3 regions of the Nonomuraea sp. NPDC050536 genome follow, and region 2 is predicted to be linked to each of the others. Evidence: riboswitches for the same ligand, from Rfam matches in the RefSeq annotation. Region 2 holds a riboswitch; each other region holds the start of a gene.

Region 1 (2,259 bases), on a different contig from region 2:
CTCGGTGAGGTCGTCAGGCGCCGTGTCGATCATCGATGTCACCCCAGTCGCTCGCGCACGTAGTCGCGCCACATCCCGGTCAGCCGCGCGACGTCAAGTCCTACCGTCGCGCGCAGCGCCCGGTCCACACCACGGGCCCGCGCGTCGCGGTAGAGCGCCACCAGCCTCTCCTCACCGAAGCGCTCCGCCAGGAACCGACACGCCAGCCACGCCTCCTGATAGCTCTGCGGCAGCCGTACGGCGCCCGGCGCGAACCCGCCGGGACCCGGCAGCGCGCGCGGCACCCGGCCGGCCCTGACCTCGGCCCTGAGCTCCGCCGCGGCCACGGGCAGGCTCAGGCCGGAGTCCTTGTAGGCCACGTAGTCGGCGAAGCCCTCGTAGAGCCACGCGGGCAGTCCCTTCGTCCCCGCGGCGACGTGGGTGAGCTCGTGGGTGAGGACCACGTCGCGGCCGGTCGGGGTGAGCCGGGCGAAGCCGTCTGGCACCACGATCACCCGGTCCCCGTCGGCCAGCGCGGCCAGCCCCGCCACGGAACCCACTCCGGCCATCCGGGCCGCCTCGGCAGCGGAGGCGGGGACCACGACCTTCGCCGTCACCCGCCCGCCCAGGACGCGCGCGACCCGCCGCGCCGCGGTGTCGGCCCGGCCGGCGAGGTCGCGGAGAAGCTTCGGGTCCGCGCCGGGACCGGCGACGACGGACACCTCGCCCCGGACCGCCTGGGCGCTCGCGGCGGGCGGGGTTCGCGGGATTTGGGGCGCGCCGGCGGCGACGAGCCCGAGCAGCAGCAGGCCCGCGATCACCATTTTGCGGCTCACCTGCGCGGACACGATGCTCGATGGTAAGCACGAAGGCCCCGCCCCACAAATGGGGCGGGGCCTTCGTGACGGTCAGAGCCCGGGTCGGACCGCTCCGGCGAACGTCGACTTCCGCCATCCGCTGAGCTTGTCGATCCGGACCCTCTCACCGGTCTTCGGCGAGTGGATCATCTTGCCGTTTCCGACATACATGCCCACGTGGCCAAGCCCGTGGAAGAACATCAGGTCACCCGGCTGGAGATGCTTCCAGGAGACCTTCTTCCTGATGCGGGCGAACTGGCTTGCCGCCACGCGGGGGAGCTTGACCCCGGCCTTGCGCCAGGCGTACTGGACAAGACCGGAGCAGTCGAACGAGCCGGGCCCGGTGGCCCCGTACCGGTACGGGTCACCGATCTGGGCCTTGGCCACGGTTACCGCCTTCCGGGCCCTCGACTGCTGCCGAGCGAATGTGGCCGCCCTCGCCGACTTGGCGGTGGTCGCCGCCTTGACGGTGAAGCTGACGGCCGTCTCTGTCGTCGCCGCCTGAGCCGCTGGGGCATGGAGGACCAGACCTCCGGCCGTCACGGTCATCGTGAGTGCCACCCCACTCAGGGCAAGGCGAGACAGACGGGGGTTATGCAGGGGAGTAGACAGGATTTCTCCTTGGGTCTTCCACGAACGCCTACCGGGTTAGCTGACGGATTCGGGCCTGGAAGACTCGCCCTACGGCACGCCATGCGCGCCGATTCACCCCTTGATCCCTGGGGGACGATCAGGGATCTGTGGTTCCCCGGCTCCGTGCCTCCTGACTGCACGGACTCGGCCAATGGATCTTTATGCGTCCACATCGACCACGGTGCCGGGGTTCGATGTCGGTTGGCGGCGACCTGGCTGGAGCACCGCGACGCCAGAAGCTACGCCGAAAGGTCACGATCCGGCAAAGTGACAGCAAAGTTGTCAAGATCGAATAAGCGGCTTGTAAAGCCTCCAACCCCTGCTGGAACGAGGGGCGCCGTTACCGAAAAGTGACCCTTCTCACATTTGGAGCCCCACCTGCGAGTCAGGTCCCATCTGTCACACAAGTCACACGAATAACAGCAGGCCGCGGCCTGCCGTACGGGTAAGGGGGCTCGAAAGCTAGGGCCGGATCGCGCCGGCGAAGCCGCTGCCGTAGCTGGACAGCTTGACCACCTTGACCACGTCGCCCGTCTGGGGCGCGTGGACGATCTCGCCGTTGCCGGCGTACATGACGACATGGCCGAGGCCGGAGTTGAAGATCAGGTCGCCCGGCTCGAGCGCGTCCATGGAGACCTTGCGGCTCGAGCCCCAGGCCCACTGCTCCCACGTCGTGCGCGGGAGAGACACGCCCGCGGCCCGCCAGGCCGCCTGCATGAGCCCCGAGCAGTCCCAGCCGCCCGGCCCGGTGCCGCCGAAGACGTAGGGCTTGCCGATCTGGGCGTAGGCG
Region 2 (2,259 bases):
CTCGCGCGGTGATGTCGTCGCCGATCTCGTGCGTGGTGCGGCCGGTCCAGCCGGTGAGGCGGTCGACGATGTCGTCGGCCACGGCCTGCTCGACCTTGGCGGCCTCCGCGTGCAGGCCCAGGTGGTCGAGGAGCATGGCGACCGACAGGATCGTGGCCGTCGGGTCGGCCTTGCCCTGGCCGGCGATGTCCGGGGCGCTGCCGTGGACCGGCTCGAACATGCTCGGCGCGGCGCCCTCCGGGTTGATGTTGCCACTGGCCGCCAGGCCGATGCCGCCCGCGATGGCGGCGCCGAGGTCGGTGATGATGTCGCCGAACAGGTTGTCGGTGACGATCACGTCGAAGCGCTCGGGCTGGTTGACGAAGAACATCGTGGCCGCGTCGATGTGCACGTAGTCGGTCTCGACGTCCGGGTACTCCTCGGCCAGCCGGTTGACCGTGCGCTGCCACAGGTCGCCGGCGAAGGTCAGCACGTTGGTCTTGTGCACCAGCGTGAGCTTCTTGCGCGGCCGCGTCTTGGCCTTCTCGAAGGCGTAACGCACGACGCGCTCGACGCCGTAGGCGGTGTTGATCGACTCCTGGGTCGCGACCTCGTACGGCGTGCCCTTGCGCATGATGCCGCCCGTGCCCGCGTACAGGCTCTCGGTGCCCTCGCGGACCACGATCATGTCGATGTTCTCGGCGGGCGTGTCGGCGAGCGGGGTCTCCACGCCGGGCAGCAGCTTGATCGGCCGCAGGTTGACGTAGTGGTCGAAGTCGAAGCGGATGCGCAGCAGCAGGTCACGCTCGAGCAGGCCCGGCGGCACCTTGCGCGGGTCGCCGACGGCGCCGAGCAGGATCGCGTCATAGCCGCGCAGCTCCTGGAGCACCGAGTCGGGCAGCACCTCGCCGGTCCTGTGGTAGCGCTCGGCCCCCAGGTCGTAGTGGGTGATGTCGAACTTGGGCCCGACGGCCTCCAGAACCTTCAGCCCCTCGGCCACGACCTCGGTACCGATCCCGTCGCCGGGGACGACGGCCAGGCGAATGTTGCGCGACTCCATGGCCGGTACCTTACCTGCTCGTCTCGGCTGCCGAACACCTCATCTCACTTCCCGGACATGGTCGCTTTAACCGATTTGCGCCCTTTTGACCGTTTCGTTAGAGTCCCCCCCGCCTAATCCGTGGAGCCCCTCCACGGAGCCGGGGACCCACTTTCCCCCTGGGGCGAATCCGATCTTTTTCGGTAGGGCGCCTTCCACGTCCGAGCCCGTCAGCTAACCCGGCCGGCCTCATGGAAGGACAGACCCCTGTCTACCATTGCCACTTTGGCATTCCTGGCGATCGCCGCCACGTCCCCCACCCCCTCCTCTGATTCGACCGTCACCCTCACCGGGGCGCAGGTCAAACAGGTCCAGGTATCCCATCTCCCGACCCCCGCCTGGAAGATCGCCCTGAAGTTCGCGATGGCCAAGCGCGGCACGCCCTACGTCTGGGGCGGCACGGGCAACGGCGGTTACGACTGCTCCGGCCTGATGCTCCGTGCGTACGGCAAGGCCGGCATCACCCTCCCCCGCACCGCCGCCGAGCAGTACTCGGCCTTCTCCCGCAAGATCGCCTGGAAGGATCTCCGACCCGGAGACCTGGTCTTCTTCCACGACCTCGGCCACGTCGGCATGGTCTCGCGACCGGGCTACATGGTCGACGCGCCCCACACGGGCGACGTGGTCAAGGAAGAGCCCCTGTCGGGCTGGCGCCGCTCCAGCTTCGCCGGCGCCGTCCGCCCTGACCCCAAGGGCGTCAAACAGTGGGCCAACCAGATCAAACTCCGCAAATCCCCCGCCCCCGCCATGCCCACCGCAACCCTGTAACTCCTCCTCTTTCGGGGCGGCTTGCCGTCGTCCGACAGGCGCGCCGTTGTTCGACAGGCTTGCTGTGGTTCGACAGCTGCTGTTCGACGGACTTGCTGTTGTTCGGCGCTTGCTGTTGTTCGACAGGCTTGCGGTTGTACGGCAAGCCGCCCCACCCGCCGCCCGCCGTCGCGCCTTACCGACGCGCTTGCGGCGCCACGCTCATGGGGTGCCGCTACCTCGCCGTCACGGCGCCCACGACCCGCTTACCCAGGTCCCGCGTTGCCCGGCGTACATGGGCGCCGCCCTCCACCGCACCACGTCTCGCCGACCCGGCGCCTAGGAGAAACCCAGGTGCTGCAGGGATCGGGACCCCTGTGGGCCCTCCCGGCGCCGGGTCGGCGAGACGTGGGACGGCGGTCGGCGGCGCTGTC
Region 3 (2,259 bases), on a different contig from region 2:
CCGCCAACTCATTTGACGCCCATTGTCACGTTCCACCCGCACCTCCCCTGCTCTTTTGATGTACGGCGAGCCGTCCCACCTGCTTGTTCCGTGTACGGCAAGCCGCCCCACCCCTTGTTTCCTGTACGGCTTGTTTCCTGTACGGCGAGCCGCCCCCACCCGCCGCCCTCCGTACTTCGGCTGAGGACCCGCGACCGGCGCTTCCGGCGAGTCGGCGCCCCCACCTCGCCGCCACGGCGCCCCGTGATCGTGGCACTCGGGCACCGCACCGGCGTACAAAGCTGCCGACAGTACAAACCCCGTGCGGCGGGGGTCGCCGGACAAAAGCAGTCCCGCCTTACGGGAACCGCAGGCGGGACGCTGGAGAGGAATTAGTCGGCGATGCGGACGGCGCCTGCGAAGGGGCGGTTGCCGAGGGGGGCGATGCGGACGACGTCGCCGGTCTGGGGGGCGTGGACCATCATGCCGCCGCCGATGTAGATGCCCACGTGGTGCAGGTCGCTGTAGAAGAAGACCAGGTCGCCCGGCTGGAGCTCCTCGCGGGAGATGTGCCGTCCGGCCGTCCACTGGTCGCCCGTGTAGTGCGGCAGTGAGATGCCGACGGTCTGGTAGGCGGCCATGACCAGGCCCGAGCAGTCGTAGGTGCTCGGCCCTGCGGCGCCCCAGACGTACGGCTTGAGCTGCTGGGTGAGCGCCCAGCGGGCCGCCGCGGCGGCCTTGCCGGAGCCGACGACGGGCAGGTTGACCTTGACCGCGCGGGTGCCGGGGCGGCCGGCCTCGCCGATGGCGCGCTTGTAGAGGTTGCTCTCGACCTTGGCGACCAGCTTGCTGATCTTGTCGCGCTTGTCGGAGAGGTCGGTGACGAGCTTCTGCACCTCGGTGATGCGGGCGTTGGCGCTGTCGCGGGCGCGCTGGGCGGTTTCCATCGCCTGGGTGATCTGGTTGACCGCAGCGCCCTGCTGCTCCTCGATGACGTAGGTGGTGGCCGCCCGGTCGAGGAAGGTGTTGGGGTCGGTGGATCCGGCGAAGGCCAGGGCCTTGCCGAGGCCGCCGGAGATGTACTCGTTCGTGGCCAGCTCGGAGGCGATCGCGCGCTTGGACTCGAGCTGGGCGTTGCTGTCGGCGAGCGTCTTCTTGGCGATCTCGACCGACTTCTTGGCGGTCTTCAGCCGCTCGCGCTGACCGTTGTACTGCTCGGTCAGCGTCTCGATCTGTGTGTGCATCGCCTGCACCTGGGCCGACAGTTCCTTCAGCGAGGGCTTGGGCGCGGCGGTGGCGGAGGTCACGGGCAGGGCAAGCACTAAGGCCGTCAGGGTGGTGGCGACGACGGCGAGCCTGCGGGCGAGACGTTCCGGAGGGCGGGCATTCTTGCCCGCCTGCTTCCCCCCGCGGTCGCGCGTGCGCTTCACCAACCAGCTCCTTTCTGCGGCGCCTACCGGGTTAGCTGACGGGTTCGGGCCGGAGCAGCCCTACCGAGCGGCGGTGCTCGGATTCACCCCGGTGATGGCGCGTGGCCACCGGTGGGTCCCCGGCTCCCCTTGCGGGGATTGGGCGCGTCACCCAGAAGGGTGACATCGACGGTGGACACTAGTGCACCTGCGGTTCGTGCTCAACCAGAACTGCCAAGTCCGTAGAGGTTTCGCAACCGGAGGGTCACGAGGGGATCACGCGGACAGCCGTGCAGGATCGACTTTACGTCCTGTTTGCCCCAGCTTTGACCGCGCCTGATGGGATTCCAGGTTGAAAGGCTGATCGTGGTCGTATGGCCACATCATGTGACTACTACTCGTATACGGAAGAGTTAGGGATGAGCCGTAATGGGATCGGTAGGCTGAGCGCCCATGGAGCAGGCCGCCGAGCTGGCAGTCAGTGAAACCGAGGTCCCCGAGGTCGCGGTGCGGCGTGCCCGCACGCCCGACGTCAGGATGATCAGGCGACTCGTCGACGCCTATGCCGGTGCAGGTCCACGCCTGCTGGAGAAGGCCACCGTGACCCTGTACGAGGACGTGCAGGAGTTCTGGGTGGCCGAGCGGGGTGGGCAGATCGTCGGCTGCGGCGCGCTGCACGTTCTCTGGGAGGATCTCGCCGAGATCCGCACGCTGGCGGTCGATCCGGAATTCCGCGGGCTGGGGGTCGGTCACAGAATCGTCTCGGCCTTGATCCACACCGCGAAGGAGCTCGGTCTGCGCCGGGTTTTCTGCCTCACATTCGAGGTCGACTTCTTCGCCCGACATGGTTTCCGCCCGATCCAGGGCACCC

What was found. A riboswitch is a leader RNA that binds a small molecule or an ion and turns the genes downstream of it on or off. The one in region 2 is predicted to bind cyclic di-AMP.
Region 1: it holds a riboswitch for cyclic di-AMP, as region 2 does, so the genes downstream of both, ACIBHX_RS11880 (C40 family peptidase) here and ACIBHX_RS17140 (C40 family peptidase) in region 2, are expected to answer to the same signal.
Region 3: it holds a riboswitch for cyclic di-AMP, as region 2 does, so the genes downstream of both, ACIBHX_RS49455 (NlpC/P60 family protein) here and ACIBHX_RS17140 (C40 family peptidase) in region 2, are expected to answer to the same signal.

Annotation. Positions count from the first base shown of each region.
Region 1 is NZ_JBITHD010000003.1:401,856-404,114, forward strand. It holds gene ACIBHX_RS11870 (M48 family metallopeptidase) at 1-33, opposite strand, end outside; gene ACIBHX_RS11875 (hypothetical protein) at 39-827, opposite strand; gene ACIBHX_RS11880 (C40 family peptidase) at 888-1,397, opposite strand; cyclic di-AMP (ydaO/yuaA leader) riboswitch at 1,459-1,629, opposite strand; gene ACIBHX_RS11885 (NlpC/P60 family protein) at 1,932-2,259, opposite strand, start outside.
Region 2 is NZ_JBITHD010000005.1:255,692-257,950, reverse strand. It holds gene ACIBHX_RS17145 (3-isopropylmalate dehydrogenase) at 1-1,039, opposite strand, end outside; cyclic di-AMP (ydaO/yuaA leader) riboswitch at 1,140-1,282, shown strand; gene ACIBHX_RS17140 (C40 family peptidase) at 1,304-1,846, shown strand.
Region 3 is NZ_JBITHD010000034.1:79,891-82,149, forward strand. It holds gene ACIBHX_RS49450 (LuxR C-terminal-related transcriptional regulator) at 1-16, shown strand, start outside; gene ACIBHX_RS49455 (NlpC/P60 family protein) at 372-1,409, opposite strand; cyclic di-AMP (ydaO/yuaA leader) riboswitch at 1,415-1,564, opposite strand; gene ACIBHX_RS49460 (amino-acid N-acetyltransferase) at 1,842-2,259, shown strand, end outside.